Regions from separate parts of the Pseudomonas hormoni genome, predicted to be linked through region 2. Evidence: predicted binding sites of a transcription regulator. Region 2 holds the regulator's gene; each other region holds the start of a gene.
What was found. Region 2 encodes FliA, which starts transcription of late flagellar genes. Its sites were predicted from a motif close to CTAAAGTTTNNNNNNNNNNNGCCGNTAA; they were not measured.
Positions count from the first base shown of each region.

Region 1 (8,076 bases), 850 kb from region 2:
TTGAATGAGTCAGCTTAGGCGCTTAACCATCACTTTTGGCGGTTTCACGGCAGAACCGGCCAAATGCACCTGAAACGTAGAAAATACGCCTGCTGAAACGTTTAATCTAGAATGATTGGCACGTTACTCGATAATGTCCCATCCTTGAAGTCCAACTTGTCGGATTGGCTGCGACAATAGTTGCCTGCCTGAATCGGGTAGGATTGGCGAAAATGTCGGCCGACAAACAAGGAAAACCCGAGTTGAAACTCAGTGATATCGCCCAGCTGGCCGGTGTGTCTGTGACCACCGCCAGTTATGTCATCAATGGCAAGGCCGAACAGCAACGCATCAGCAGTGCCACCGTCGAGCGCGTGCGCGCGGTCGTCGAGCAACATGGCTTCACGCCCAACCCCCAGGCGGCCGGGCTGCGCAGTCGGCACACCCGCACTTTGGGCTTCATTTTGCCGGACCTGGAAAACCCCAGTTACGCACGAATCGCCAAACTGCTGGAGCAAGGTGCCCGGGCCCGTGGTTATCAGTTGCTGATCGCCAGCTCCGACGACGCGCCGGACAGCGAACGGCAATTGCTGCAACTGTTCCGCGCCCGTCGTTGCGACGCGTTGATCGTCGCCAGTTGCCTGCCGAGCGGTGATGACAGCTACCGTCAGTTGCAAGCCAAGGGTATCCCGATCATCGCCATCGACCGGGTCATGGAGCCTGAGCATTTCTGCTCGGTGATCAGCGATGATCGCGAAGCCAGCCTGCAACTGACGCGCAGCCTGCTCGACCCGCTGCCCAAGCAGATCGCCCTGATCGGCGCACGCCCTGAACTGAGCATCAGCCAGGAGCGGGCGGCCGGGTTCAAGGAAGCACTGGCCGGGTTCAAAGGCGAAATCCTGATCGAACACGGCGAATCGTTCAGTCGCGAGTGCGGCAGGCAGTTGATGGAAGACCTGCTCCAGCGCCTGGGTCATTTGCCGGATGCATTGGTAACCACGTCCTACGTGTTGCTTCAGGGCGTGTTCGACGCCTTGCACGACTTCCCGATGAAAACCCGCCCGCTGCGCCTCGGTACATTCGGTGATACGCAGTTGCTGGACTTCCTGCCACTGCCCGTCAACGCCATGGCCCAGCAACACCAGTTGATCGCCGACAAAGCGCTGCAACTGGCCCTCGCCGCCATCGAGCAGTCCGATTACCAGCCCGGCGTGCAAGCCATCGCGCGGACCTTCAAGCAGCGTATTCGCCAGGATTGAACCGTGGAGCTGATCGACAGCCACACCCATCTGGATTTTCCGGACTTCGACGAGGATCGTCAGGCGCTGCTCGCCCAGAGCCGCGCCCTCGGCGTGCGGCGGATGGTGGTGCTGGGCGTTTATCAGGCCAATTGGCAGCGAGTCTGGGATTTGGTCCTGAGCGATCCCGATCTGCACGCGGCGTTCGGTTTGCACCCGGTGTATCTGGATGAGCATCGGCCTGAGGATCTGAAGGCTCTCGGTGACTGGTTGACCCGGTTAGCGGGCCATCAACAGTTGTGTGCCGTGGGCGAGATCGGCCTGGATTACTTCATCGAAACCCTCGATCGTGAGCGCCAGCAGACGCTGTTCGACGCGCAACTGCAACTGGCAGCGGACTTCAATCTGCCGGCGCTGATTCATGTGCGACGCAGCCATGCGGCGGTGATTGCCACGCTCAAGCGCTTCAAGTTGAAACGCGCGGGCATCATTCACGCCTTCGCCGGCAGCAAGGAAGAGGCCCGCGAGTACATCAGGCTCGGTTTCAAACTGGGTCTTGGCGGCGCGGCGACCTGGCCGCAGGCGTTGCGCATGCACCGTGTGCTGGCCGAGTTGCCGCTGGAATCGGTGGTGCTGGAAACCGACTCACCGGACATGGCGCCCGCCATGTTTCCCGGTCAACGCAACAGCCCGGCGCATCTGCCGGCGATTTGCGAGGCGCTGGCGGGGATCATGGCGGTCAGTCCTGGGCAACTGGCCACCGCGAGCACGACCAATGCCTGTGAGCTGTTCAACTGGTAGTCAGTCGGCGTGAGCCTTCGCGGTATCGAGAATCAGCATGATGTGTTGCCGATGCCTCGCGTACTGAATAACGCCGCAGTAGATCAGAATCGCAACCAGCGAGAAATTCAGCTGTTCGACGACGCTGAGCAAACCGACCCATTCCATCACTAACGCCACCAGCAGCGCGGTGCAAACCGTTACCAACATACTGGCTCGCAACATCGCGAGTGAGTCGAGGGACTTGATGCGCCTGATCTGTTTCGGGTCGCTCAGTTGTAAGGCTTTGTGGCAGTGGGAACAGGGGAATGCTTCGTTGATTGCGATGGCGTTGAGTTGCCAGGGTTCGAGTAGCCGAATGCTCCCGCAATGGGCACAGTGCCCCTGGATTCCAGTTGTAGCGAAGGACATAACCAAGCCTCCTCAGGGTAGGTCAGGGTTGTGGATCATCCTTCATTGAAGACCAAATGCCAGAGCCTGGGGGAAAACCGGATTTTGCCGACGCGGGGAGGTAATAAATACTACAGGTAGTGCCCGAAAAACTGTGGGAGCGAGCCTGCTCGCGATTGCGGTGTAACAGTCACCAAGTGTGCTGACTGATAGGCTGCTATCGCGAGCAGGCTCGCTCCCACATGGGTTTTCAGGCGTTCTCTAGACCCGAAACGCGCTGATCAGCTGTTTCAACTCCACCACCTGAGCCGACAACGCCCGACTGGCGTTCTCCGTCTGGTGCGCGCCTTCGGCGGTGCGCTCGCCGGCACGGTTGATCTCGACGATGTTCTGGTCGATGTCGTGCGCCACGGCGGTCTGTTGTTCTACGGCGGCGGCGATCTGCTGGTTCTGGTCGACGATCATTCCCACCGCCCCAAGGATATTTTCCAACGCTTGCTGGACCTTTTCCGACTGTCCGACCGTGCCATTGGCCATTTGATGGCTGGTGCCCATGGCTTTCACCGCTGCACCGACACCGCTGTGCAGTTTGGTGATCATCTGCTCGATTTCTTCAGTGGATTGCTGGGTGCGTTTGGCCAAAGTCCGGACCTCGTCCGCCACCACCGCGAAACCTCGGCCTTGCTCGCCCGCTCTCGCCGCCTCGATGGCCGCGTTGAGCGCCAGCAGGTTGGTCTGTTCGGCGATGCTTTTAATCACCTCCAGCACGCGGCTGATGGATTGGCTGTCGCTGGCCAGTTGATTGATTACCAGCACCGATTGATCGATCTCACTGGCCAGTGCGGCAATGCTGCCCTGTTGCGACTCCACCAGACCGCGACCGCTGATGGTCTCGTCGTTGACACTGTGGGCACTGTTGACCGCCGCCGCAGCGCTGCGGGCCACCTCCAGTGACGTGGCCGACATCTGGTTCATGGCCGTGGCAACCTGTTCGATCTGCGTGCGCTGCCCCGCGACGGCCTGGTTACTCTGGGCCGACACATTCTCGACCTGTCCGGCCTGACGCTCGACTTCACCGACGGTGTGGCCGACACGCTCGATCAGGTCATGTATTTTCTTCACGGTGCCGTTGAACACCTCGCCCAACTCACCCAGCTCATCACGGCTGTTGGCGTTGAAGGTCACGGTCATGTCGCCGGCTGCCACCTTGTCCATCATCGCGCCAAGACGCTTGAGGGTGGTGCGGGTCGAGGCGTAGAAACCGCCATAGAGGTAAAAGATCAACACAAATACCACCGACAGCGCGACGGCCTGCAGGACCATGTGCGTACGGTTCTGAGCCAGTCGCTGCTGCAACTGGGTGTCGAGGAATTTCAGGGTGGCTTCGTTGAGTTGGTAAGTCTGGTCCATCAGGCCGGTGACCTGATCGTAGAAGTCCTGCCACGGCGCATCAAGGGTGTCAGCCATCACCACTTGTTCTTCGAACAGTTCGCTGGCTTTTTTCAGCGTCGCCTTACTGCTCTCGGCCTGGGAGGCCAGGGTTTCACGCGCCGCTTTGCTTGAGCCCAGCGCGTCCTGCAACTTTAGGCCGTACTCGGCCTGCAGCTTTTCGATCTGCGCCAGCAACTCATCGAAACGGGTGCTCGACGACGAATTGAGGAACCCTTGCCCCAGCGAGTAGGAGCCCATCGCGCGGCCATCGCCCAATGTCTGGGTAACGGGCGGCGTGACGTTGGTAATGAGTTCAGTGAGCTGACGCATGTCGCTCTGGCTGTCACGGCTCAAACCGGCCTGACTGGCGATGATCTGGCTGAAAATCTGGGCATTGCCGAGCAACTTGCCGATCAGCGCACTTTTGCTTTGCAGGGAGTTTTCCGTTTGCTGGGCCTTGAACGCAGTGATCATTTCATCGCGCTTGCCATCGAAAACCGTGATTTGCTCCGGATCGGTGGTCATCGCCGTCAGCCCTTGCAGGCGGGCCAGAACGCCTTGTTCCAGGGCACTGATCTTGGTCTCGACATTGCCTGCCTTACCGGATTGGCCAAGGGTGACGTTGATCTGCACCAGGTTGTTCAGGGTTTCCAGGTCGCGTCGCAAGGTCAGGCTGCTGCCCAGCAGGTCGAGGCTCTGCAGTTCGACCTGAGTGCCCTGGAATTCACGATAGGAATCGCGCACCAGGTAAAAGTTGGTCACCAGCATCGGCACCAGGAACAGAACGCTGATCAGGCTGAACTTCATGCCGAAGCTCAGGCGATTCATTAGCGCGACGGCGGGATAGAGCAAGCTCTTCACTGGAAGTCTCCCTTTGCATTCTTATTTTTATTGGCAGGCACAGACAGGCAGCAGATAGCCACTATTCAGTGCCATCTCTGTATAGCTTAAATCGGCTGGGGGGTTTGTAACTTAAGGTTAACGGGGGCGCTGCTCTTCAGGCAGAGGGTGTCCTTTCAGACAAGTGATATACCTTGTGGCGAGGGAGCTTGCTCCCGTTCGGCTGCGTAGCAGTCGCAAACCGGGCAACCCGTTCTGTCTGAACGCGTGCCGGGGGTGCTTCGCACCCCAGCGGGAGCAAGCTCCCTCGCCACAATGAGTTCACCTCAGATATGCGTCGGGTTATGGCAATACCGTCCACAGCGCAAAACCGGCGTACCAGAGCACCGCCGCCCGCAGCAGCAATTCCCAGATCCGGTCGAGACTGTTGATGCCGTCCGGCCCGACCACCGGTGCAGGAATTTCACCGGCCACCAGCCCTACCTTCTCGATCAACTGGGCGGCGCTGATGTTCCAGTTCAGCAGTTCATGCAGCATCACCCGGCTGACCGCAACAAAGTTGCCGACCAACGCGAAGCTGGCCGCCAGCAGACGCACCGGCACCCAATCGAACGCGTGGCGCAATTGTGCGGCGCGCTCGACGACCGCCAGGTTTTGCCCATGTTCTTCGGCAAGTGCCAGCAGTCGATAGCTCAACGCCGCCACCGGGCCCAACAGGAAGTACCAGAAAATCACCGCAAAAAAGCTCTGGTAGGCCTCCCAGAGCAGATGCCCTTGAACCCGTTCCAGCAGTTGTTCGCCGCTGTCAGCGCAAATATCCAGGTCGCGCTTTGCCACGTGAGCGGCGGCTTGCAGGTCTTCCCGGCGCCAGGCATCGCGAAACGGCCCGAGACCGGCCAGTAGATCGCCACGGCCCAGGCTGTAGATGACCACCAGCAAATGCACCGGCAACGCCATCAGTCCGTAAGCCACCGGTTCCAGAACCACCAGCAGTAAGCCCAGCAGCGCCACCGGCAGCAACACCAGAATAACCAATATCAACCACGGACGGTTGGCCAGACGCGGGCTGACTTCAAGCTTGTGCAGCTCGCGTACCCAGCCGCCGTCACGTTGAATCCGATGACGCAGCGCCGAAAATTTCTCGATCCACACCGCCAACAGCAACACCAGAAAACTCATTCTTGTTCCTCTTTAGCCAGGGCCGCGCGATAACGAGCCCAATCGAACGCCGGCCCCGGATCGGTCTTGCGCCCCGGCGCGATGTCGCTATGTCCGCAGATGCGCTGTGCGGTGATGCCCGTAAAGGTGCTTTGCAGCTGCAAGGTCAGGGCCGTCAACGCATCATATTGAGCGTCGGTGAACGGCAGATCATCCGTGCCTTCGAGCTCGATGCCCACGGAAAAATCGTTACAGGTTTCCCGACCGTCGAAACACGACACGCCGGCATGCCAGGCGCGTTCTAGGCACGAGACAAACTGAGTGACAGTGCCGTCACGCTCAATCAGAAAGTGCGCGGACACCCGCAGGTCGGCGATCCCTTCAAAGTAGGGATGCTCTGTGACATCCAGCCGGTTCTGGAAAAATTCCTGCACCTTGCCGGTGGCGAACTGCGCCGGCGGCAGACTGATGTTGTGGATCACCAGCAGGGAAATTTCGCCCGTGGGGCGCGCATTGAAGTTGGGCGAAGGGCAGACATTCACGCCCTGACACCAACCGCTCGCGGGGTCCAACTGCATACAGGTTCCTTCAACGTCGACTGTGTTGGCGCCCAGTATGCCGCGATAGCCCCTCGGCGCGCGATCACTTGCCGCGATTGAGACGCCGCAGGTTGCCGATTACCGACTCCAGCGCCCGGTCGAAGAGCAGGGTGTCGTCCAGGGTCCGCACCGCGCCACTGCGAAAATCCAGGGCCAGGCCGGTACGGCTGCGCTCCAGTACTTTCATCCCGGTACGGTCGACGAAAATGTAGTTGCCCGTGGCCTCGATGATCGCAGCCAGCTTGCAGCGCAGGTTGTGATCCTCGTCCTCCTGAAACTCGACCCAGCAGCCCACGTGCAGTTGATCGACCTGAATCAGCCCCGCATCATCCGTCGGCAAGCGTACCGATGTCGGCGCCACCACCCCTTCGTCAGCAGTGCGCAGAACGATTTCTTCCTGCACTTGCACCATCACCGGCGCCTCGGTCTCGCGGGGGGTTGCAGGTGTCTGATCCGGGCGTTCGAACAGCTGGACGTGCAGGCTTTCCAGCTCACTGAAAAACTCCCCGGTGGCGAACGGATCGAACGCCGCGCTGCTCAACCCGTCACGCAAGGACTTGAGCAACCCCGGCACCAACGCCAACAGGCGCAGGCTCGCGTCAGGTTCGTCATGACGCAGCACGCTCCAGACCAGTTGTTCCATGGTTTGCACATCGGCGTGCCATTCGGCCGACTGATCGCCGTGCTTGAGGCAGGTCAGCAGCAGCACCTGGCTCCAGGCCTCCTGGACAAATGCCACCACCCGCTGCGGCAGAACCTTGCCCAACAGCACCTGGTTCAGCGCCTGTTCGACGCGCTGACGGGCCATTTCGGTTTTTGCGCGGCCCTCTTCAGCGTCGCGGGTGCGTTGTTCCAGCAGCTCGCTGCGACGACGCTCGTCGCAGGTAAACGCGAGAAAATCCGCCAACAGCTCGGAAAAAATGGCTGGATCGTCGACAAAATCGTTCAACAATCGCTGAACGACTTGCTCGATACGCACGTACAGACTGTCGCGCTGATGGTCATCGCATTCACCCCAACCCATGGCGGCAGCGGCGATTTCGTTGAGCAGACGGCGGGCCGGATGACTGCTGCGACTGAAGAAACTCTTGTCGAGCACGGCCACCTTGAGCATCGGGATCTGCAAGCGGCCAATCAGCGCCTTGAGAGAATCCGGCAGGTTGCGGTCATCGAGGATGCATTCGAACAACATGGCGATCAGGTTGATCACGTCTTCATCGGCCACACCAACGACGCGCGACTTGCCGCTTTTGACGCTGACCCGGGTCAGCAATTGTTCAAGCTGGTTGCGCAGGTCGAAATCGTCCTGGGCCGCTGGCGCTGGCACGTATTGCTGCAAATGCGAGAGCAGGCGCAGCAGGTCGCGGGTGGAAATCGGCTGCGCCGTGGCGCTGACTTCCAGCGTCGGCGCGACACTGCCGCGTACGTGGAACAGCAACTCCTGCAGCGCCGCGAAAACCTCTTGCACGCCGTCGTCGATCTGCGTGCTACCGGCGTGGATACCGGCTTCGGCGGGCTCGGCACGGACACTGGCCTCCGCCCGATCAGTCGCACGCCGCGTCGGCGCGGGTTTGAGGTCAGGCAATATGCCGGTGGCGATCAGTAGTTGATTGGCTTCGATATAGAGCTGGTCGGTGTCGCTGAGCACATAGCGCTCGAAG
Region 1 covers NZ_CP075566.1:171,236-179,311, reverse strand. The annotation lists gene cra (catabolite repressor/activator) at 243-1,238, shown strand; gene KJF94_RS00775 (TatD family hydrolase) at 1,242-2,018, shown strand; gene KJF94_RS00770 (hypothetical protein) at 2,019-2,408, opposite strand; gene KJF94_RS00765 (methyl-accepting chemotaxis protein) at 2,649-4,679, opposite strand; gene ampE (regulatory signaling modulator protein AmpE) at 5,001-5,837, opposite strand; gene ampD (1,6-anhydro-N-acetylmuramyl-L-alanine amidase AmpD) at 5,834-6,394, opposite strand; gene KJF94_RS00750 (DUF1631 domain-containing protein) at 6,459-8,076, opposite strand, start outside.
Region 1: a site for FliA is predicted at 4,768-4,795, ahead of KJF94_RS00765 (methyl-accepting chemotaxis protein). Genes of this name have one in related genera too.

Region 2 (8,076 bases):
AAGAATTTCCGAGACGCGGCGGCGGAAAAACCCCGAATCGTCCACCACCAGGACCTTGACTACCATAAACACTCCGTTAGGCGGGGGCGAGGCTCAGTCGCCCCGCTCCCCCAGAATCAAATACGCCGTGCGGCGTAACGCTTGAGCATGCTCGGAACATCGAGAATCAGCGCAATACGGCCGTCACCGGTGATGGTGGCGCCGGACATGCCCGGGGTTCCCTGGAGCATTTTGCCCAATGGCTTGATGACCACTTCTTCCTGGCCGACCAGTTGATCGACAACGAAGCCGATCCGCTGGGTGCCTACCGAAAGGATCACCACATGGCCTTCGCGCTGCTCTTCGTGAGCGGCGGAGCTGACCAGCCAGCGTTTGAGGTAGAACAGTGGCAGCGCCTTGTCCCGCACGATCACCACTTCCTGGCCGTCCACCACGTTGGTGCGCGACAGGTCGAGGTGGAAGATCTCGTTGACGTTCACCAGCGGGAACGCGAACGCCTGGTTGCCGAGCATGACCATCAGCGTCGGCATGATCGCCAGGGTCAACGGCACCTTGATGACGATCTTCGAGCCTTTGCCCTTGGTCGAGTAGATGTTGATGGTGCCGTTGAGCTGGGCGATCTTGGTTTTCACCACGTCCATGCCCACGCCACGACCCGACACGTCGGAGATCTCGGTTTTGGTCGAGAAACCCGGCGCGAAGATCAGGTTGAAGCAGTCAGACTCGCTGAGTCGGTCCGCCGCATCCTTGTCCATCAAACCTTTCTTGACCGCGATGCCACGCAACACGTCGGCATCCATGCCCTTGCCGTCATCGGAGATGGACAGCAGGATGTGGTCGCCTTCCTGTTCAGCGGACAGGATCACTTTGCCGCTACGCGGTTTGCCCATCGCTTCACGATCAGCCGGCTCTTCAATACCGTGGTCGACCGAGTTGCGCACCAAGTGGACCAGCGGGTCGGCCAGTGCCTCGACAAGGTTTTTGTCGAGGTCGGTTTCTTCGCCGACCAGCTCCAGGTTGATCTCTTTCTTGAGCTGGCGAGCCAGATCTCGAACCAGACGCGGGAAGCGCCCGAAGACTTTCTTGATCGGTTGCATCCGGGTCTTCATGACCGCGGTTTGCAAGTCAGCCGTGACCACGTCGAGGTTCGACACGGCCTTGGACATGGCCTCATCGGCGCTGTTGGCCCCCAGGCGAACCAGGCGGTTACGCACCAGTACCAGCTCGCCAACCATGTTCATGATTTCGTCGAGACGCGCGGTATCGACCCGCACGGTGGTCTCGGCTTCGCTGGCCGGTTTTTCCGCCGGTGGTGCAGCCGGTGCACGGGCTGGCGCCGGTGCAGCGGCGGCAGCAGGCTTCGGCGCTTCGGCTTTTGGCTCGGGCGCTTTGGCCACTGGTGCCGGGGCTTTGGCGACAGGTGCCGCTACCGAAGAAGCGGCGGAACCGGTGCCGACTTCAGTGAACTTGCCTTTACCGTGCAATTCGTCGAGCAGCGATTCGAACTCGTGATCCGAGATCAGATCGCTGCCGGCCGCTTTAGCGGCAGGTGCAGCGGCGACCGGGGCCGAAGCAATGGCCGATTCCAGCGCGTCCACCGCAAAGTTGCCCTTGCCGTGCAGCTGATCGAGCAGTGCTTCGAATTCGTCGTCGGTAATGTCGGAACTGTCGCCTGCCGCTTTCGGGGCAGCCGGTGCGGCGGGTGCAGCAGGTGCTGCCACCGCGTCGACGGCGAACTGACCTTTGCCGTGCAATTGATCGAGCAACGACTCGAATTCTGCATCGGTGATTTCGTCGCTGGCCGCGGCATCGCCGGCAGGCAGCGGAGCAACCACAGGCGCCTCGGCCTGAGCCTTGACGGCGTTCAGCGAGTCCAGCAGTTGTTCGAATTCGTTATCGGTGATGTCGCCTGATTCGGCTTCGGCAGCCGGTGCTTCCACCACTTCAGCCACAGGTGCGGCTTCATCGGCGGTTTGCGGCTCGGCCAGACGGGCCAGGGCCGCAAGCAATTCAGGCGTGGCAGCCGTGATCGGGCTGCGTTCGCGGACTTCGCTGAACATGCTGTTCACCGCGTCCAGCGCTTCGAGAACCACGTCCATCAATTCCGAGTCGACGCGACGTTCACCCTTGCGCAGGATGTCGAACACGTTCTCGGCGATGTGACAGCACTCCACCAGCTCGTTGAGCTGGAGGAAGCCGGCGCCCCCTTTTACAGTGTGAAAACCGCGAAAAATTGCATTGAGCAAGTCCGCATCATCCGGTCGGCTTTCAAGCTCGACCAGCTGTTCGGACAGTTGCTCTAGAATCTCGCCGGCCTCAACCAGGAAATCCTGAAGGATCTCTTCATCGGCGCCGAAGCTCATTAAGGGTGTGCTCCTACAGGTCTAAAAACCTAAAATACCTAAAATTCTAAAACCCTAGGCTGGATAGCAAATCGTCCACATCGTCCTGACCGGACACAACGTCTTCTCTTTTATCGGCATGAATCTGCGGACCTTCACCCTGAGAGAGATGTTTTTGCGGATCTTTTTCAGCAAGCATCGCTTCACGGTCATGTTCGATGCCCGCAAAGCGGTCCACCTGACTGGCCATAAGCACGAGCTTGAGCAGGTTGCTTTCAACTTCGGTGACCAATTGGGTCACACGCTTGATCACTTGACCTGTGAGGTCCTGATAATCCTGAGCGAGCAGAATGTCGTTGAGGTTGCTCGACACCGCGCGGTTGTCCGCGCTGCTGCGTGTCAGGAAACCGTCGACACGCCGTGCCAGCTCGCGAAACTCTTCAGCCCCGACTTCGCGACGCATGAACCGTCCCCAGTCCGTGCTCAGCGCCTGGGCTTCATCGCTCAGGCTATTGACCAACGGCGTAGAGTTTTCGACCAGGTCCATGGTGCGGTTGGCTGCGGCCTCTGTCAGCTTGACAACGTAGCCCAGACGCTCGGTGGCATCTGTGATCTGGGACACTTCCTCGGCTTGCGGCATGTGCGGGTCAATCTGGAAATTGACGATCGCGCTATGCAGCTCGCGAGTGAGCTTGCCCACTTCCTGATACAGGCCGCGGTCACGGGTCTGATTGAGCTCATGGATCAATTGCACAGCGTCGCCGAACTTGCCTTTTTCAAGGCTTTCGACCAGTTCGACCGCGTGTTTTTTCAGGGTCGACTCAAAATCGCCCTGTGAAGATTCGTTGTGGTCCATAGCTCCCCCGTGGCGCAGTTTCTCAACCGATGCGTTCGAAAATCTTCTCGATTTTTTCTTTCAACGCCTGGGCCGTGAAGGGTTTGACCACATAGCCGTTAACACCGGCCTGGGCCGCTTCGATGATCTGCTCGCGCTTGGCTTCAGCGGTTACCATCAGCACCGGCAGGTGCTTGAGCTTTTCATCGGCGCGCACGTGACGCAGCAGATCGATACCGGTCATGCCAGGCATGTTCCAGTCCGTTACCAGAAAGTCGATGCTTCCGCTGTTGAGAACCGGAATGGCAGTAACGCCATCGTCAGCCTCGACCGTGTTGGTGAACCCAAGGTCACGCAACAGGTTTTTTATGATCCGCCGCATCGTTGAGAAGTCATCAACGATGAGGATTTTCATGTTCTTGTCCAATTCGACCTCCAAGCAGTCTTAAACGCGCCCAGCACCTGGACGCGCCATTTCAATCAATCCGGCAAAGCACTCAATGACTGTCTGGAGCACAACAGATCGAGACCGGCGCAGTTCAACACCACACCAGCCACGTTCGCAGTGTCCCCACACTGCCTTCAGCGCGCTCGCCACTCCCCCAAACGCCCCCGCAAACGGGCCGCGCACTGGCTGTGTAACTGGCTGACTCGAGATTCGCTGACCCCCAGGACCTCACCGATTTCCTTGAGATTCAACTCTTCGTCGTAGTACAGCGCCAACACCAGTCGCTCACGCTCCGGCAAATTGGCAATCGCGTCCGCCAGCGCCGCCTGGAAGCGTTCATCTTCCAGATCGCGTGACGGCTCGAGATGAGCGCTCGCGCCATCCTCGTGCAGCCCTTCGTGTTCGCCGTCCTGCAACAGATCGTCGAAACTGAATAACCGGCTGCCCAGGGTGTCGTTCAAAATCCCGTAGTAATCATCGAGACTCAATTGGAGTTCGGCCGCAACTTCGTGATCTTTAGCGTCACGGCCGGTTTTAGCTTCAATCGAGCGAATTGCGTCGCTGACCATGCGGGTATTGCGGTGGACCGAACGTGGCGCCCAGTCCCCCTTGCGGACTTCATCGAGCATCGCGCCGCGGATTCGAATGCCCGCGTACGTCTCGAAACTCGCGCCTTTGCTGGCGTCGTATTTGGTCGATACTTCAAGCAGGCCGATCATGCCGGCCTGGATCAGGTCTTCGACCTGGACACTGGCTGGCAGTCGCGCCAGCAAGTGGTAGGCAATGCGTTTGACCAGTGGCGCGTAACGCTCGATCAGCTCGTACTGCGCGTCACGTGCCGATTTCTTGTATAGGTTGTAACCGCTGGCTGTCATAGCACGGGTCCTGCCGTTTGTTGCACGAGGCGCTCGACGAAAAACTCCAGGTGCCCACGCGGGTTGGCAGGCAGCGGCCAGGTATCGACCTTTTGTGCGATGGCCTTGAAGGCCAGGGAGCACTTGGAACGCGGGAAAGCTTCATAGACCGCGCGCTGCTTCTGAACGGCCTTGCGCACGCTTTCGTCGTACGGCACCGCACCGACGTATTGTAAGGCGACGTCGAGGAAGCGATCCGTGACCTTGGTCAACTTGGCAAACAGGTTGCGACCTTCCTGCGGGCTCTGGGCCATGTTGGCCAGGACGCGGAAACGGTTCATGCCGTAGTCGCGGTTCAGCAGTTTGATCAGTGCGTAGGCGTCGGTGATCGAGGTCGGTTCGTCGCAAACCACCAGCAAGACTTCCTGCGCGGCGCGAACGAAACTGACTACCGAGTCACCGATGCCCGCAGCGGTGTCGATCACCAGGACGTCGAGGTTGTCGCCGATATCGCTGAACGCCTGGATCAGGCCGGCGTGTTGTGCCGGGCTCAGATGCACCATGCTCTGAGTGCCGGACGCGGCCGGGACGATGCGGATGCCGCCTGGCCCCTGCAACAACACGTCGCGCAGCTCACAGCGGCCTTCGATGACGTCGGCCAGGGTGCGTTTGGGTGTCAGTCCCAGCAGGACGTCGACGTTCGCCAGACCCAGATCGGCGTCCAGCAGCATGACGCGCCGGCCTAGCTCAGCTAGAGCCAGGGACAAGTTCACTGACACGTTAGTCTTCCCGACGCCACCTTTGCCGCCGGTCACCGCGATCACCTGTACGGGATGCATGCTGCCCATGTTATTTCTTTACCTTGTCTTGCATAGACGGAGGCCACATTACTGGCTGCGCGTTCACAAACGGAACAATGCATGGCAGACCATCGATGTAGGTACAAAAACTGTTCATTAATACCTCAGCCAACCTGCTTGGTCGGGCTGTGGTAAATATCAGCGAACATGTCAGCCATGGCTTCTTCGCTGGGTTCTTCCTGCATTTGCACGCTGACGGCACGGCTGACCAACTGATGACGACGCGGCAGATGCAAATCATCCGGAATCCGCGGCCCATCGGTCAGGTAAGCCACCGGCAACTCATGACTGATTGCCAGGCTCAGCACCTCGCCCAGGCTTGCCGTTTCATCCAGTTTAGTCAGGATGCAGCCAGCGAGCCCGCAGCGCTTGTAACTGTGATAAGCGGCGGTTAGAACCTGTTTCTGGCTGGTGGTTGCCAGAACCAGATAATTTTTTGATTTGATGCCTCGACCGGCCAGGCTTTCGAGCTGCATACGCAGTGCCGGATCGCTGGCCTGAAGACCCGCGGTATCGATCAGCACCACACGCTTGCGCAGCAATGGGTCCAGCGCCTGCACCAGGGACTGGCCCGGGTCGACGTGGGTGACCGACACGTTGAGGATCCGGCCCAGGGTCTTGAGTTGTTCCTGAGCGCCGATGCGGTAGCTGTCCATGCTCACCAGCGCGATGTTCTGCGCGCCGTACTTGAGCACGTAACGGGCCGCGAGCTTGGCCAGCGTGGTGGTCTTGCCCATGCCGGCAGGGCCGACCATGGCAATCACGCCGCCCTCTTCCAGTGGCTCGACTTCCGGTGTGGCGATCATCCGCGCCAGGTGCGCCAGCAACATGCGCCAGGCCTGACGGGGCTCTTCAATGTCGGTAATCATTTCCAGCAGATCGCGGGACAACGGGCCGGACAGGCCGATGCGTTGCAGGCGACGCCAAAGGTTGGCCTGGGCCGGACGACTGCCTTGCAGCTGGTTCCAGGCCAGGGAGCCGAGTTGTACTTCCATCAGTTCGCGCAGGCTGTTGAGTTCGAAACGCATCGAATCGAAAGCCCGCGGGTCGACACCGCCGGAGGCTGGCGCAGGGGCCGGCGCAGCACGACGGGGTTCAGTGTAAGTCGGTTCGATCAGCGGTTCGGCGGCGGTGAGTGGCAGACCGGCGAACAACTGGCGATTGGTGGACTTGTCGCTCTCGCCCTCGCTACGCAGGCTCAGTTCGGCCTGGGCGGTCACGATCCGCGACTGGGTCTTGCGCAGCTCGTCCTCGAGTTCCATGTTCGGAACACGCGGGGCCAGCGCCGACAGTTTGTAATCGAGGGCAGCCGTCAGCTCGACACCACCGGCGATCCGGCGGTTGCCAATGATGGCGGCATCAGCGCCCAGCTCATCACGAACCAGTTTCATGGCCTGACGCATATCGGCGGCGAAAAAACGCTTAACTTGCATAAACCACTACCTCAGCCGTTGGGCCCTACTGTCGCAACGATGGTCACTTGCTTGTTGTCAGGGATTTCCTGGTAAGCCAACACATGCAAACCCGGGACTGCCAGTCGGCCAAATCGCGACAGCATCGCGCGAACCGGACCGGCCACCAGCAGAATCACCGGTTGACCTTGCATTTCCTGACGCTGCGCCGCTTCGATCAACGAGCGTTGCAGTTTTTCAGCCATGCTTGGCTCCAGCAGAACGCCCTCTTCCGAGCCTTGTCCTGCCTTCTGAAGACTATTGAGCAATATTTGTTCCAACCTTGGCTCAAGAGTGATAACTGGCAGCTCCGACTCAGTCCCCACAATGCTTTGGACGATTGCACGGGATACGCCGACGCGTACGGCGGCCACCAGCGCGGCAGTATCTTGACTCTTGGCCGCATTGTTCGCGATCGCCTCGGCGATGCTGCGAATGTCCCGTACGGGCACCTGCTCGGCCAGCAACGCCTGGAGCACCTTGAGCAGCTGCGACAACGACACCACGCCCGGCACCAGCTCCTCGGCCAGTTTAGGCGAGCTTTTGGCCAGCAACTGCATGAGTTGCTGTACTTCTTCGTGGCCGATCAGCTCACTGGAGTGCTTGTACAAAATCTGGTTCAAGTGGGTTGCCACCACTGTACTGGCATCGACCACGGTATAACCGAGGGATTGCGCCTGCGCACGCTGGCTGATTTCGATCCAGACCGCTTCCAGCCCGAAAGCCGGATCTTTGGCGGTGATGCCGTTGAGCGAACCGTAGACCTGACCCGGGTTGATCGCCAGTTCCCGATCCGGATAAATCTCCGCTTCGGCCAGGATTACCCCCATCAGGGTCAGGCGATAGGCACTTGGCGCGAGGTCGAGGTTGTCACGGATATGCACAGTCGGCATCAGGAAACCCAGGTCCTGGGACAGCTTCTTGCGCACGCCTTTGATACGCGCCAGCAACTGACCACCCTGGTTGCGATCCACCAGCGGAATCAGGCGATATCCGACTTCCAGGCCAATCATGTCGATCGGCGTCACATCGTCCCAGCCAAGCTCCTTGGTTTCCTGAGCGCGAGCCGGCGATGGCAGCAGCTCCTGCTGACGCTTGACCTCTTGCAAGGCCTGAACCTTGACGATGTTCTGCTTCTTCCAGAACAGGTACGCGCCGCCGGCCGCAAGGGCCGCCATGCTCAGAAAGGAGAAGTGTGGCATGCCGGGCACCAGGCCCATGACCGCCATCAAACCCGCCGCCACGGCCAGCGCCTTGGGCGAGGCGAACATCTGGCGATTGATCTG
Region 2 covers NZ_CP075566.1:1,025,466-1,033,541, reverse strand. The annotation lists gene KJF94_RS04765 (protein-glutamate methylesterase/protein-glutamine glutaminase) at 1-66, opposite strand, end outside; gene KJF94_RS04760 (chemotaxis protein CheA) at 117-2,363, opposite strand; gene KJF94_RS04755 (protein phosphatase CheZ) at 2,410-3,198, opposite strand; gene KJF94_RS04750 (chemotaxis response regulator CheY) at 3,221-3,592, opposite strand; gene fliA (RNA polymerase sigma factor FliA) at 3,760-4,500, opposite strand; gene fleN (flagellar synthesis regulator FleN) at 4,497-5,327, opposite strand; gene flhF (flagellar biosynthesis GTPase FlhF) at 5,444-6,772, opposite strand; gene flhA (flagellar biosynthesis protein FlhA) at 6,784-8,076, opposite strand, start outside.

Region 3 (8,076 bases), 2.0 Mb from region 2:
TGCCAGTCCGGCAGTTCCGCTTTCGCTTTGTCGTTGAACGGCGACACCTGTTTCACCGGCGCGGCGAAGCGGGCGCCCTGCTCGAGAAACGGGGTGCTGAAGTTACTGTGGTACAGCGCCTGGTATTCCTTCGGGTAGTCGCCGTTGTTGGTCAAGGTGTCGTTGAGGCTGAAGCTCACACTGCCTGGTTCGGTGACCAGTTCGGTCGCGACAGAGAAGTCGACTTTCTTGAACGCCTGCTCTTTCAACTCGCCACGCAGGCTGATGGCATACGGCGGTTTTTCATCGATGTGCAGGGTGACTTTGCTGGCCGGGATGTTGGCAGCGCGACCATGCAGGGTCAGCAATTCGCCGTTGTCCATGCCGGGGTGACCGACCCACTCGTAACCGCAGCGGGTGACCAGTTCGTTGAAGCCCTCCAGCCAGCCCAATCCACCACGACCGTTGAGTTCGATGAAGGATGGATTGACCACTTCCTTGACCGGCGAATCCCAGCCCATGCGCACATTACCGACCGAGGCCTGCAGGACGTTCATCCCGCGAGTCGGCACCACTGAGAGTTTCATCGTGCCGTTATCGATGTCGACAATGCTGACGCCCTCCTGCCGACCGCCGTGCAGAGTTCGCAGGGTTACGGAAAAGGGTTTGTCGGTTTTCACCCCGAGCTGCTGGCTGGTGATTTGCCAGTTCTGGGCAGCCTTGTCGGTGTCGAGCAAGACGTAGTCCCAGGCCATCGCATGGGAGGCGGCGGAGAACGCGCTGAGGGCGACGATGAGTTTGAGCGGAGTCATGGCGGGAGCCTTTATTGGAGTTGTGCCATTTTTATAGACTTGCTGAAACGATTCATCAAGCTAAAAAATGAGACAAAGCCAAGAAGACAATTTGGGGATAATTGATCCGCGAATGTGCGGCAAATCGAAAATGGGGTCGATCCATTCGCGAACAGGCTCGCTCCCACATCAGGTCGGAGGTGAACACAGCATTTGTGAACACCTAAGATCAACTGTGGGAGCGAGCCTGCTCGCGATGACTACTTCAGAGACGCCTCAACGGAAGCGGTCAACCTCTTGGCGCAAGTCCGCCGCCAGACTCTCCAGCTCTTTAGCGGTGATTGCCAGGTTCGACACCACTTCCCGCTGCTCACTGTTCGCCAGCGCAATGCTTTGCAGATTGCTGCTAAGCAAGGTCGCCGTGCTGCTCTGCTCCTGAGTCGCCGTGGTGATCGCCGCGAATTGCTGGCCAGCCGAACGACTTTGCTCATCGATCCGCGCCAGCGCCGAAGCGACGTTGGCGTTACGCGACAGGCCTTCCTGCATCAGCACATTGCCTTGTTCCATAGTGCTGATGGCGTTGCCGGTTTCCTGCTGAATGCTTTGAATCATCCCGGAAATCTCGTCGGTGGCCTGGCGAGTACGCGATGCCAGGTTGCGCACCTCGTCAGCCACCACCGCGAAGCCACGCCCCTGCTCACCGGCACGCGCCGCTTCGATGGCCGCGTTGAGCGCCAGCAAGTTGGTTTGCTCGGCAATCGAAGTGATCACCCCGACAATCCCGCCGATTTCCTGAGAGCGTTGACCCAAGGTGTTGATCACCGTGGCGGTGCTGTTCAGTGCACCGGCAATTTGCTCCAGGGACGAGGATGCTTCGTCCATCGATGTACGACCGATCTGGGTTTGTTGTGCGTTTTCCTGAGCCAGACGTTGAGTGCTGCCCATGTTGTCGGCAATGTTCAACGAGGTGGCGCTGAACTCTTCCACGGCACCGGCCATGCTGGTGATTTCGCCCGACTGCTGCTCCATGCCTTCATAAGCACCGCCGGACAATCCGGACAAGGCCTGGGCACGGCTGTTGACCTCCTGCGAGGCCTTGCGGATGTGCTCGACCATCGTCGACAGCGCCTGGCTCATCTGGTTGAAGGCGCGGGCCAGCTGACCGATTTCGTCGCTGCTCGATACGCTCAGGCGCACGCTCAGATCACCGGCGCCCAACGCTTCGGCCTGCCGAACGAGGTCACCCAGCGGTGCGAGCTTACTGCGCAGCAACCAGACAGCGGAGCCCACGGCGATCAACATCGCCAGCAGGCTGCCAATGGCCAATTGAATGCCGACAGCCCAGGTGACAGCACGGATTTCGCTTTTCGGCATGCTCGCCACGACCGACCACGGCCCGCCTTCAAATGGCACGGCAATGCTGTAGAAGTCTTCGGACTTGTCGCTCCAGAACTCACCTTTACCCGGCGTCTTGGCCAGGCTGTTGATCGTCTTGACCGCTTGATCCGGTGCTTGCACACCCGCAATTGGCACCAGCCATTTGTTCTGCTCATCGAGCAAGGCCAAAGAACCGGTCTGCCCGATGCGGAAGCGTGCGAGGTTGGCAAATTGCGCGTTCTGAGCGTCGGTGTAATCGAATCCTACGTACAACACGGCAATGACCTTACCGCTGCTGTCGCGCACGGGGGTGTACTGCGACATGTAGAAGCGTTCGAACAGCAAGGCTCGGCCCACGTAATTTTGCCCCGCCAACAGGCGCGCGTAAGCCGGGTTCGCGTGATCGAGCAATGTGCCGATGGCGCGGCTGCCGTCCTGTTTAGTGACGTTCGTACTGACTCGAATGAACTCATCACCGCTGCGCACGAACACCGTCGCAACGCCCGCGGTCATTTGCTTGAACTCGTCCACTTCCTTGAAGTTGTTGTTCAGCACTTCACTGCCCAGGTGCAGGCCCGGGGTCTGCGTGCCCGCCACGGCCACCGGTTCGTCCGGGTGCACGCTCAGACCCGCGCTGAAGCGCTTCTCGAACAGGCCGGCCAGGCGCTGGGTGCTTTCACGCAACGTGCCGTGAAATGTACTCAACTGGTCGGACAGCAAGCGGGCTTCGCTGGCCAGGTGCTCTTCGCGGGTAGCAAGGTTGGCCGTGTCCAGCGAACGCAAGGCGAACACGGTGCTGCCGCTGATGACAATCGCCAGAATAACGGCGAGCGCAAGTCCAAGCTGTGAGGCAATCCGGGCACGAGGTTGAGACATGACAGCTCCTGGCCAAGTGACCGGATCTTCATTGATCGGCTGCTCAGCAAATTTTCTAATAATGGGAATTGCGTCGAACCTGCACGAAGGTTCCATCTGCAGATTTTCGGCGGCAAACCTGAATACTTGAGTAATCAGCCGGGATATGGCTCAACGCCTCTATCTCGACGGCTCTAACGATTCAGCTCAAGTGCTCGACATCCGGCAGCTTCATTGCAAGGGCTTCGCCTTGGAGAAAATCGCTGAGACGGCGCAAACGATCACCTCCCGGGCGTGTTTTCGGCCAGACGAGGTAATAATGCTCACCGCTGGCGACGGCAGTCGGCCACGGCAAACTCAGACGCCCCTGCGCCACATCCTCGGCCACCATCAACAGATCGCCCATCGACACGCCATAACCCCGAGCGGCAGCAATCATCCCCAGTTCAAGCGTATCGAACACCTGTCCGCCCTTGAGCGACACTTGATCGGTCAGCCCCATGCGCTCCAGCCAGTTGCGCCAGTCACGCCGGTCCGGCGTGGGGTGCAGCAGTTCGGCATTGGCCAGGCGTGCGACATCCCACGGTTGATCCTTCAGAAGATTCGGCGCGCCCACCGGAATCAGCTCTTCGGGGAACAGGAAACTCGCCTCCCAGTCCGGTGGAAAATGCCCATTACTGAGGATCACGGCGCAGTCGAACGGCTCATGGTTGAAGTCCACCGAATCGACGTCCATCCAGGCGCTGGTCAGTTGCACCTCGTTGCCCGGTTGCAGGTGGCGGAAACGGCTGAGCCGCGCCAACAACCAGCGCATGGTCAGGGTGGACGGGGCTTTCATGCGCAGGATGTCATCTTCTGCGCGCAAGGTATTGCAGGCGCGCTCGAGTGCCGTGAAGCCTTCGCGGATGCCGGGCAGGATAAGCCGCGCCGACTCGGTCAGTTGCAGATTGCGCCCGCTGCGGTGAAACAGCCGACAGGCGAAATGCTCTTCGAGCGTACGAATGTGCCGACTGACCGCACTCTGCGTGATCGACAACTCTTCGGCCGCACGGGTAAACGAGCTATGCCGCGCCGCCGCTTCGAATGCACGAAGGGCATACAAGGGAGGAAGACGACGAGACATGCGAAAAGCTCCTATAGCGCAGTTGCGTCAACTTATCAGAATCTCCCCAGGATGAGTTTTAATCATGCCACCCATCCTTTTTATCCCTTTGTGCAAACCCCGCAGAGCGCCGAGAATCGACGCTTTCCTGTTCTCTTTGACCATCGAGCGTGATGACCATGCAGCATCCAGCGCGTATTGAACTCTGGGCCATCCTGCGGCTGGCGGGGCCGTTGATTGCCTCGCAGTTGGCGCACATGCTGATGGTCCTCACCGACACCTTGATGATGGCGCGCCTGAGCCCCGAAGCACTGGCGGGCGGCGGTCTGGGCGCCGCGACCTATTCGTTTGTGTCGATCTTCTGCATCGGCGTCATCGCGGCGGTCGGCACCCTGGTGGCGATCCGTCAGGGCGCGGGCGATATCGTTGGCGCGGCGCGGCTGACCCAGGCGGGTTTGTGGCTGGCGTGGTTGATGGCTTTGGTCGCCGGCTTGCTGCTGTGGAATCTCAAACCGGTCTTGCTGTTGTTTGGCCAGACCGAAACCAACGTCCAGGCGGCCGGACAGTTCCTGCTGATCCTGCCGTTCGCCCTGCCCGGTTACCTGAGCTTCATGGCCCTGCGCGGTTTCACCAGCGCCATCGGCCGGGCGACGCCGGTGATGGTCATCAGCCTTGGCGGTACGGTGGCCAACTTCGTACTCAACTATGCGTTGATCACCGGGATGTTCGGCCTGCCGAAAATGGGTCTGGTGGGCATCGGTCTGGTCACGGCGATTGTGGCCAACCTGATGGCCGTGGCGTTGGCGCTGCACATTCGGCGGCATCCGGCGTACGACGCGTATCCGTTGCGCCAGGGTTTGTCGCGGCCTAACCGGCAGTATCTGAAAGAGTTGTGGCGCCTCGGCCTGCCGATTGGCGGCACCTATGCGGTGGAAGTCGGGCTGTTTGCCTTCGCCGCGTTGTGCATGGGCACCATGGGCAGTACGCAACTGGGTGCGCACCAGATTGCGCTGCAGATCGTCTCGGTGGCGTTCATGATTCCGGCGGGGCTTTCCTATGCGATCACCATGCGCATCGGCCAGCATTACGGCGCCGGGCAGTTGCTGGACGCGCGACTGGCCGGACGGGTCGGGATCGCGTTCGGCGCGGCAGCAATGCTCGGCTTCGCGATGGTCTTCTGGCTGCTACCTAATCAGTTGATCGGCCTGTTCCTGGACCACAACGACCCGGCCTTCCGCCCCGTCATCGAACTGGCTGTGAGCCTGCTGGCGGTGGCGGCGTGGTTCGAGCTGTTCGACGGTACGCAAACCATCGCCATGGGCTGCATTCGCGGGCTGAAGGACGCCAAGACCACGTTCCTGGTCGGGCTGGGTTGCTATTGGCTGATTGGCGCGCCTGCCGCATGGTGGATGGCCTTCCATTTGAACTGGGGACCGACGGGCGTCTGGTGGGGGTTGGCGCTGGGACTGGCGTGCGCGGCGGTGAGCCTGACACTGGCGTTTGAGTGGAAGATGAAGCGGATGATTCGGCGGGAGCCGTCGTCAGGGGCAAGTTTCCAAATCGCTCAGCCAGACTGAGAACCCTTGTGGGTGCGTTTGTGGCGAGGGAGCTTGCTCCCGCTGGGTCGCGAAGCGGCCCCAAACGCTTTGCGACTGCTTCGCAGCCGAGCGGGAGCAAGCTCCCTCGCCACAAAAGCGCCGTGTTTAAACCACGACTTCCAATGCCGGCTGCTGATTGCTGCCAAAGCTCAAATACTCAATCAGCTCCACCAACGGCAACGGCTTGCTGATCAGATACCCTTGCACCTGATCACAGCCAAACCCGCGCAACAGATCCAGCTGCTCCGGCGTTTCCACGCCCTCGGCGACCACTTCAAGGTTGAGGTTGTGCGCCAGATTGATCATCGCGTGGACCAGTTTGCGATTCTCTTCGCGCCCTTCCATCCCGCCGACAAAACTCTTGTCGACCTTCAGCAAGGCAATCGGCAGGCTGTTGAGGTGCACGAACGAAGAGAAACCGGTGCCAAAGTCGTCGAGCGAGAACCGCACACCCAGGCGCCCGAGGGCATCCATGGTCTGCTTCACCAGATCGCTGCGGCGCATGACGGCGGTTTCGGTCAGCTCGAACTCCAACCATTGCGCCTCGACGCCACGCTCGGCAATCAGCCGGCTCAGGGTCGAGAGCAACTGGCTGTCCTGAAACTGCCGGAATGACAGGTTGATCGCCATGTGCAGCGCCGGCAAACCGCGTTCACGCAGTGCCTGCATGTCGCGCAACGCGCGGGAAATCACCCAGTAACCGAGCGGCACGATCAAACCGCTTTGCTCGGCCAGTGGCACAAACTCGCTCGGCGGCAGCAAGCCACGTTCGGCGTGCCGCCAGCGCACCAGGGCTTCGAGGCCGACAATCTGGCCGTCTTCGAGATTCAGGCGTGGCTGGTAATGCAATTCCAGCTCATCGCGACGCAACGCCCGGCGCAGTTCGCTTTCGAGGTCTGCCATGCTGCGGGCATTGCGGTTGATGCGTTCGTTGAAGATGTGAAAGGTGCAGCCTTGAGTGCTCTTGGCCTGCTGCATGGCGATGTGCGCGTGCCACATCAACGGATCGGCGCCGGCCTGGGCGCGGGCATGGGCGATGCCCAGACTGGAACCGATCAACAGGCTTTCGCCGTCGACCCAATAGGGTTCGGCCAGTGCCTCGGTGATTCTTTCGGCCATCCACTCGGCGCGTTGTGGTGCGCGGCGGGTGTCGATCAGCAGCGCGAACTCATCGCTGCCCAGCCGCGCCAGTTGATCGCCCGCCTCGAGCTGGCTTTTCAGGCGTGCGACCACTTGCAGAATCAACCGATCGCCAGCCTGATGGCCGAGGGCGTCGTTGGCGTGACGGAAGTTGTCGAGGTCGAGGTGACCGAGGGCCAGGCCCCGGCCATCGTTTTCCGCCAGCCGCGCGGCCAGCAAAGTCTGGAAGCCCTGACGGTTGGCGATGCCGGTCAGCGGATCTTGCTCGGCCAGGCGCTGCAGGGTGTTCTCCAGCACGCCGCGCTCACGCACATGACGCAGGCAACGGCGCAACATGCCGGGATCGAGATGATCGCGCACCAACCAGTCGCTCACGCCATCGGGCGGCAACAGCGGCTCGTGTTCGAGCAGCAACACCGTCGGCAAACTGCAACGGCCCGGCGCCGGCTGAAGGGCCGGGATCGTCAACAACACCGCGCTGCGGTTGTCATCGAACAGAGTGCTGACCGACTCCCAGCTTGGAGCGCTGATGAGCACGGCCGAGCTCCCCATCGGAGCCAGACACTCGCGCAACAACGCTGCCCACGCTGGCTCTTCGGCCAGTAGCAGCAAACGCAAGGGTTCGACAGGCGTAGACAAGCTAGCTCCCTAGACTCTGCAATGATGTAGGCGGCGGGCATTATGCCGTGCCGATAACCAATGACCAAATGACATCAGTTATCAAACGAGGCTTTTGTATCCGGAATTACGAACATTAGACGCAAACTCACCGCGCATCCTGCGTGAAAGTAACAAAACCGGCAAATATAGATAGCGTGTTGCGTCACAAGTCGGAGAGAGCAGCACAATTCGCTGAGCCTGTTAAAATGCCGGCCCATTTCGTGACTGAATCCTGAATCTACGTATGTCCCGACTCAATCCCCGGCAGCAAGAAGCCGTGAGCTACGTCGGCGGCCCTCTTTTGGTGCTCGCCGGCGCAGGCTCCGGCAAGACCAGCGTGATCACGCGCAAGATTGCGCACTTGATCCAGAACTGTGGCATCCGCGCCCAGTACATCGTCGCCATGACCTTTACCAACAAGGCGGCGCGCGAGATGAAGGAACGGGTCGGCACCCTGCTCAAGGGCGGCGAAGGCCGTGGCCTGACCGTGTGCACCTTCCACAACCTGGGCCTGAATATCATCCGCAAGGAGCACGTGCGGCTGGGCTACAAACCGGGCTTCTCGATTTTCGAC
Region 3 covers NZ_CP075566.1:5,499,551-5,507,626, forward strand. The annotation lists gene KJF94_RS25635 (aldose 1-epimerase family protein) at 1-791, opposite strand, end outside; gene KJF94_RS25640 (methyl-accepting chemotaxis protein) at 1,047-3,023, opposite strand; gene KJF94_RS25645 (LysR substrate-binding domain-containing protein) at 3,205-4,125, opposite strand; gene KJF94_RS25650 (NorM family multidrug efflux MATE transporter) at 4,284-5,681, shown strand; gene KJF94_RS25655 (putative bifunctional diguanylate cyclase/phosphodiesterase) at 5,808-7,481, opposite strand; gene rep (DNA helicase Rep) at 7,747-8,076, shown strand, end outside.
Region 3: a site for FliA is predicted at 3,127-3,154, ahead of KJF94_RS25640 (methyl-accepting chemotaxis protein). Genes of this name have one in related genera too.

Region 4 (8,076 bases), 1.2 Mb from region 2:
TTAGCCCAGCCATTTGGGGTCAGGATTTGATAGGAAACGGTGTTGCTCAAATCCCATGTATTGCTTTCGGTGTAGCCCTTCACTTCGTGTTTGGTAGAAGCGGACGATTTCTCGCCTGATTTCTCGAACGAAGAGTCATACGATTTTGTGAAGGAGGAATTGAACGCTTTTTCGAACGAAGAGTCGGTCGAGTTTGTGTGCTCTGTATCGACAGATGCATTGAGCGACGCGTTAAGCGATGCGTCGAACGACTTGCTGTTGGTGCGATCTCCATGGCCATAATTAACGGTAACGGATTTGGAACCATCCGCCGCTGCTTCCAGGGAAGCGATCACAGAAGCATGGCTGGTAGCGCTGTTATCGGTGCTTTTTGAACCGTTTGCATCAAAGTGATTGGTGCCGCTGGCGTCATAACTGCTGACACCGCTCTTAGCCCAGTTGCTGGAAGCGCTCTTATCAATGTTCAACTCGGAGTTATGGCTGAAAGAGGCACTACCGGTGTTGGTTGTGGTCAGCGTCACCGTAGCCAGGGCGACGTTCTGATCCGCCCTGTTGTTCACTACCAGACCAGGACCGTTTTGTTCAGCAGAGGCGGTGGCTGTTGCATTGCCGAGCGGAGCATTGGAGTTGGCAATTGCCATGGTGTTTTTCTGTTGGTTAAGGTCGCCACCAGCAATGTTGATCCCCATATTGCCGTTGCCGCCATTGCCCGACTGACTCATCACGGCAGAGGCTGTGGTGTTGTAATTGTCGACCTTGTTATTGTTGCTGTACTGCTTGACGCTGGCAGTAGCATTGGCAACGCCGAACACGAAGCTGTTATCGAGAGCGGAGGTGGCACCAGCGTTCGCGATGGCAGCAGCGTTGTCCTGTTGGTTGCCGTCGCCTGCCGCGACGTTGATACCGACGTTGCCGTCGGCGCCTGTGGCAGAGCCGCTCATCTCGGCGTTGTTAATAGTCCCTTGGTTAAGGATGCGGTTGCCGGTACTGCTCTGTTTGTCGTTGGCATTGGCAGTCGCGTAGACAGGGATCTTTGTAGGAGGAGGAGTGTGTTGACCGTTGTTGTTATGACCATTGTGGTGGTCATCGTGACGACGATCGTTGCCAGCTTGTACAGCAACAGCCATGAGCGCAGCAATTGCGAAAACCAGAGGCTTGAGTGCCATCGAAGGTTTCATGGTGATTCTCCGTACTTATTTTAGGTTAAGTGTTGTTTCCTACCTTTTTTGGGTCAGTCCGCGACCCGTACGCTCAGGGTATTGGCCATTCGGTTTCCTACCCCGGCGCTCTGATTCAACTGAATCACCCCACGGCTACCGGTGAAAGCCTGGTCACTGGTAGTGACCTGGCGGAGGCCGGGTGCAGAGTCAGTTGGAACGGAGTTGTTGAGCAGCGCCACGTTCTGTTGCATGAGGACGCTGTCGTCGATGCTTTGCGGCTGTTTGCTGATGCTTATCCGCAGGGCATTGGCTTGCTGGTTGCTGGCACCCGCGCTCTGGTTGACGCCCAGAACACCGTTGCCGTGACTGAAAGAGTCGCCTTGAATGCTGGCCCGAGCATCCATCCTGGGGTCGACCTGCGTATTCAGTCGTTGACGAATCTGGGTGGCCGCGCTGGCTGAATCACCAATGGCGATGGCCCGGGCGTTGGCCTGTTGCTGCTGATCGCCTGCAGCCTGGTTGACCGCGAAGTTGCCTTGGTACTGGCTGCCCGAACTGTCGATCTCGGCATTGTTGATGATGGGCGGTTGAGCGAAGCTCGATGCACTGCAGAACATGGCGACAATCAGCAGTTTGTGATTCATTTCAACGGCCTCCCGTAATGACGTTCAGACCGCTCAGGCCTCGCTGGACGCTTGAATTGACCAGGTTGGAAATACCGTTGCCCCCTCCCGAACGCCCGGCGGGGAGGTTGGAAATCTGGTTCTGAGTGGTGATATTGCCGCCCAGATTGGTGTTGTTTAAATTGACCAGGCGTGAGATGCCCGCACCACTGGCGACGTTGGCAAAATCGCCGTCGTTCAGTTCGTTCGTCTGACTGAGGATTAGCCTGGAGGGGTTGGCATTGACGGTCGTAGGGTTGGGGTCGGGAACCACCGGGGCTTGCACTGCGTTCCGCACCTGGACATCACGTTTGATAATGATGATGCCGTCGTCAGCCTGTACAGGGCAGAGGCTTGAGCCCAAGGCGATCAGCATGAAGCTATAGATGCTGGTATGAAATTTCCCCACGGCGGCAATTCCTTCTGTAGAGAACGCTGGCCCTTATTAGCGTTGCGAAGGAAGAGAGCAGAAGCTGTGCCGGTTTTTGTTTTTCTTTTAAAAACAATTAGTTGGATTTAATTGTCGAGGTGGTCAAAAAAATTTTGTAACGCTACTGAGACAGAGCTACGCAAATCGCCGTCCATTGCTGGCGCAATTGCTCGCTGCGGGTGCTGAAGGGTGATCTGTATCAGTGCCTTAACAATTTCTGACAGGCGCGCACGGGCCGCTCTAGCCCGCGGGTTTTCGCAGGGGAGGGTGTTTCAGGAATGGACATTTACGACGCCTGTCAGACGTTGAGCAGGCGTGTCACAGCTTCGAATGCCGCGTCCTTGCGTTGATTCCAGTCACCTTGCACGACTTGGCAAGGTTGACGATGCAGGTCAAGCCACTGGTGGCTGGCCTGGAAAAACGCCTTGCGTTCTGCCAGTTGCGGTTGGCAACGTTGCCCGTCGTCATGCCAGGCGACAGTTTCGGGGCTGAGCAACAAATGCAGGTCATAGCGCCTGGCTAGCAATGCTTGCTCGATCCACGCCGGGCAAGCGCCAAATAACGTGCGGCTCCAAAGGATATTGCTTAAGAGATGCGTATCGAGAATCAGCAGTCGCGGTTGTTTGGCTCGTGCTTCATCTTCCCAACGCAGCTGGCCAAGTGATATTGGCGTGATATCGTCGTAGCAAGTTACACGGGCTTCAGTATCGATGAAATACCGAACGTACTCGCCGACCAAAATGCCGCCAAAGTTGGCGTAAATCTCACTCGAAAGCCAGCTCTTGCCGCTGGATTCGGGACCGGTCAGCACCAGGACTTTCATGTGCGCAACGCCGGGTCGGCGCGCCATTCTCGCCAGCCTTCTACGGCAATCACGGTGAACAACCCATAGAGCCCGGCGGTCAGGTACATGCCCTTATAGATGAAGAGCCCGACGAAAATCACATCCAGGGTGATCCACAGCGGCCAGCACTGAACGCGCTTTTGCGCCATCCAGACCTGCGCCACCAGACTGAAGCCCGTCAACGCCGCATCGAGCCAGGGTTGGGCGGCATCGGTCCAGTGCGCCATGGCCGCGCCGAGCAGCAGACTGCCGATGGCCCCGATGGCCAGGCCTGACACGATCGATTCCCCCTTGAGTTGGCTAACCTGCCGCCCCTGCCGCGCTGCCCCCGCGCGCGTCCATTGCCACCACCCATAGAGCTGCAACGCGGTGTAGATCACCTGCAACAGCATGTCCGAATACAGCTTCACTTCAAAAAACACCCAACTGTACAGCGACACCATGACCAGGCCGATCGGCCAGCACCAGGGGTTCTGTTTGACCGTCAACCAGACGGCAATGACACCGAGGGCGGCGGCAAACAGTTCAAGCCCGGACATGGAGGTTCCTTGGGGAAATCGTAGAGGGAGCGGATTGTACCGAGTTTGTACTGACGAGGCTTCTGTGGCGAGCGAGCTTGCTCGCGCTGGGGCGCGTAGCGGCCCCAAAATCTTGCGGCTGCTTCGCACCCGAGCGCGAGCAAGCTCGCTCGCGACAGGGGTTGGTGTTTGGCTTTAGACGCGGAACTGCTTGAGCAACCCGTTCAACTGCTCGCTCAGATCCTTGAGACGCACACTCGCCACGCTCGACTGTTCTGCCGCCAGCGCCGTGCTGTGGGACAACCCGGCAGCCTGGGTGACGTTCTGGTTGATGTCCTCGACCACGTGGGCCTGTTGCAGGGTGGCGCTGGCGATGGAGGTGTTCAGGCCGTTGAGGTTGCGCAATGCCTGGCCAATGGCATTCAGGCTTGCACCGGCAAGGCCGGCCTGTTCGATGGTCAGCTGGGACGCGCGGCTGCTGTCGCCAATGACCTTGACCGCCGCTTCGGAGTGGCCTTGCAGACGTTCGATCATCGACTGGATTTCGGCGGTGGACTTCTGGGTACGCTGGGCCAGCAGGCGTACCTCGTCCGCCACGACGGCAAACCCGCGACCTTGCTCGCCGGCCCGGGCGGCCTCGATGGCGGCGTTGAGGGCGAGCAGGTTGGTCTGCTCGGCGATGGAGCGGATCACCTCCAGCACGCTGCCGATCTGGGTGCTTTCGGTGGCGAGGGTGCGGATGACTTCCACGGCCTGATCAATGGTGCCCGACAACTTGTCGATCTGTTGCAGGCTGCTGTCGATGTTGACCTGGCCCTGCTGCGCCTGGGATTCGGCATCGCGCATTTCGCTGGCCGCCTGCTCGGCGTTCTTCGCGACATCCTGCACGCCGTACGTCACTTCATTGATGGCCGTGGCCACCAGTTCCATCTGCTGGGATTGCTGCTGACTGCGTTGCTGGGCCTGGGCGGCGTCGTTGCCCAGTTCGCTGGACGACTGGCCCAGCGCGCTGGCGGACACCTGCAATTGACCGATCACCATCCGCAGTTTGGCGGTAAAGGCATTGAAGTGGCGGGCCAGTTGTGTCACTTCATCCTGGCCATGGGTATCGAGGCTGCGGGTCAGGTCACTTTCGCCGCTGGCAATGTTGGCCATGGCGTTCACGGTGTCCTGGAGTGGGCGAACGATGCTGCGGGCAATCAGGATCACCAGCAGCGCCATGATGGCGGCAATCACCAGCCCGACGACTGTAGCTTTCCAGACCTGGCCCATGAACTCGGCTTGCATGTCATCGATGTACACGCCCGAGCCGATCACCCAGCCCCACGGTTCGAACAGTTTGACGTAGGACGTTTTTGCTACCGGCTCGCTGGCGCCTGGTTTCGGCCAGCGATAGTCGATCGGGCCGGCGCCCTTGGCTTTGGCGAGGGCGACCATTTCATTGAACACCGCAAACCCGTCCGGGTCGCGGATCGCCGAGAGGTTCTGACCATCGAGTTTCGGGTTCGCCGGGTGCATGATCATCACCGGCGTCAGGTCGTTGATCCAGAAGTAGTCGTTCTGGTCATAGCGCAGGCCGCGAACGGCGGTCAGTGCCTGTTTTTGCGCGGCTTCGCGTGTGAGCGTGCCGGCGGTTTCCAGGCCGTGGTAATAGGTCAGAATGCCGCTGGCAGTCTGCACCACGTGCTGGGTTTTCTGGGCCTTGGCGTGATACAGGTCTTCGTGGATCTGCTTGAGCATCAACACGCCCAACGTCAAAAGCATCATGACGGCCACGATCAAAATGAGCCACAAACGGCGGCTGATCGACATATTTCGCAAGCTGCTCATAACGCTGTCACTCCAGTTTCTTTTTCTTGTAATAAATGATCGCCAGCATCCAACCACACTTTGCCGATCGGGCATATCCGACCCAAGTCCTATAACGTGGCAGCGTTAATCAGGCTTGTCTGATAGGATTTCGGCCCCGCACGGAAAAACCTGAATCCAAGTCGATGTTTCACGGAATTTTTACGGTTCCGTCCGGATTCTGTGCGCGCGGGCCTTTTCGCTACGCTGACTGTTTCTGAAAAAATATTAACGGGGCATGCCGTCGCGCATTGCTTTTTGGGGGATTGATGGATCTTTGGACTGCCGTTTCGGCATTGATACTTGGCGTTGTAGAAGGGCTGACTGAGTTCTTGCCCATTTCCAGTACCGGACACCAGATTATTGTGGCCGACTTGCTCGATTTCGGTGGTGAGCGGGCAATGGCGTTCAACATCATTATCCAGCTTGGGGCAATCCTGGCGGTGGTGTGGGAATTCCGGCGCAAGATTTTCGATGTGGTGGTTGGCCTGCCAACGCAGCCAAGCGCCCGGCGCTTTACCGCCAACCTGCTGATTGCCTTCCTGCCGGCCGTGGTATTGGGGGTGATCTTTGCTGACCTGATCCACCATTACCTGTTCAACCCGATTACCGTGGCCACGGCATTGGTCGTTGGCGGCATCGTGATGTTGTGGGCGGAACAGCGTCAACATGAGGTGCATGCCGAAACCGTTGACGAGATGACCTGGAAAGACGCCTTGAAAGTCGGCTTCGCCCAGTGCCTGGCGATGATTCCCGGCACATCGCGCTCCGGCTCGACGATCATTGGCGGTTTGCTGTTCGGGCTGTCGCGCAAGACCGCCACCGAGTTTTCGTTTTTCCTGGCGATGCCGACCATGGTCGGAGCAGCGGTGTACTCGGGCTACAAGTATCGCGATTTGTTCGTGCCGGCTGATTTTCCGGTATTCGCCATCGGCTTCGTCACCGCATTTATCTTCGCGATGATTGCCGTCAGAGGCTTGCTCAAATTCATCGCCAGCCACAGCTACGCGGCGTTCGCCTGGTATCGCATTGCGTTTGGTCTGGTGATTCTGGCCACCTGGCAGTTCGGCTGGGTCGACTGGACCGCGGCCAAGCCATGAATGATGCCAGCGGGCGCAACGGCCCCGGACGCCGTTCCGGGGGTGAGATTCACAACCCGCGACTGAAACTGCTGGTGTTCGCGGTTGTGTGCGCGCTGCCGTTGACAGGCTCGTTGTCGTTCTGGCTGCGAGGGATTTCACTGATTCCCCTGGCAGCCTACGGCATCGTCAGCGTGTTGGCGTTCTTCCTTTATTGGAGTGACAAGCGCAAGGCCCGCACCGATAGCTGGCGTACGCCCGAGAACGTGTTGCATGCGGTGGAACTCGCCGGTGGCTGGCCGGGCGCCTTGCTGGCCCAGCAAGTGTTTCGGCACAAGACGCGCAAAGTGTCGTTTCAGCTGCTGTTCTGGATGATCGTGCTGCTGCATCAAGTGTTCTGGATTGATCAGCTGTTCCTGGGTGCAAACCTGTTGGCGTTGTTCTAAAGCAGCAGCCCGACCTGAGTGCGCTTGGGCAGCCTGCTCACCACCAGTTGATGGGAACGTTGCAACAGGCTTTGCAATTCTTCAGCGCCCAGCGGGTAGGGCGTTTGCATGATGATCCACTGGGCCCGCGCCAGGTACGGCGCCGGATGAACGCCCGGGCGATCGCAATGCCCCAGGAACAGGTCCTTGTCGACCTTGAAGGCGAGGGATTCGCCCCGCAGGTTCTGCAGGGCGAACATCTTGTTCCCGGCAATCGAAAACACCCGCACACCACCCCACTTGTAGTCTTCCCGCGCACCTGGCAGTGCCAGACAGAACTGTGCGACATCCTCTTCGCTCATGCGTCCAGCCTTCATATCAGTCGGTCCCCACAGGCATTGAATGATTCGATCAAATGATCGAGCCAGGCGCGGACCGCCGGCATGACGCCACGCCGGTGAGGGTAGACCGCTTGCAGCCAGCCGCCAGGCAATGACCAGTCGGGCAGTATCTGCACCAGCGCGCCGCTTTCCAGTTCCTGCTCGCAATACATCATCGGCAGCATGGTAAAGCCCTGTCCGGCGAGGGTACAGGCCCTGCGCACAATGAAATCGTCGATGCCCAGTCGGGCTTCGAGCGCGAGTTCATGACTTTGGCCCTGCTGGTCGAGCATGCGGATGTGCACCATGCGGTCGGCTTCAAGGGCGCCGAGCACCGGTAAGCCCTTCAGGTCTTCGGGGTGGTTGATTTCCCGGCCTTGCAAAAAATCGGGACTGGCCACCAGCCACAGCTGCGCCTGACGCAAACGTCGGGTGACCAGTAAAGGGTCTTCATCCCCCAGCTCCCGCACTCGCAACGCCACATCGACGCCCTCGGTCACCAGATCGACCCTGCGGTTGACCAGCATGACCTCCAGTTGAACATGAGGGTATTTCTCCAGGAATTTACTGATTACCGGCGACAACATTTCATGGGCGAGGCCGACGGGAGCGGACACCCGCAAGCGCCCGCGAGGCTCGCTGGACATGCTGGCCACGGCTTCATCGGCCATCTCGGCTTCCAGCAGCATGGCCTGACAGTGCCGCAGGTAACGCTCGCCCACGGCGGTCA
Region 4 covers NZ_CP075566.1:2,251,368-2,259,443, forward strand. The annotation lists gene KJF94_RS10540 (autotransporter outer membrane beta-barrel domain-containing protein) at 1-1,178, opposite strand, end outside; gene fapB (fibril amyloid subunit FapB) at 1,232-1,804, opposite strand; gene KJF94_RS10550 (hypothetical protein) at 1,806-2,231, opposite strand; gene KJF94_RS10555 (AAA family ATPase) at 2,551-3,075, opposite strand; gene pnuC (nicotinamide riboside transporter PnuC) at 3,072-3,635, opposite strand; gene KJF94_RS10565 (methyl-accepting chemotaxis protein) at 3,810-5,444, opposite strand; gene KJF94_RS10570 (undecaprenyl-diphosphate phosphatase) at 5,732-6,562, shown strand; gene KJF94_RS10575 (DUF1294 domain-containing protein) at 6,559-6,987, shown strand; gene KJF94_RS10580 (MmcQ/YjbR family DNA-binding protein) at 6,984-7,343, opposite strand; gene KJF94_RS10585 (LysR substrate-binding domain-containing protein) at 7,340-8,076, opposite strand, start outside.
Region 4: a site for FliA is predicted at 5,572-5,599, ahead of KJF94_RS10565 (methyl-accepting chemotaxis protein). Genes of this name have one in related genera too.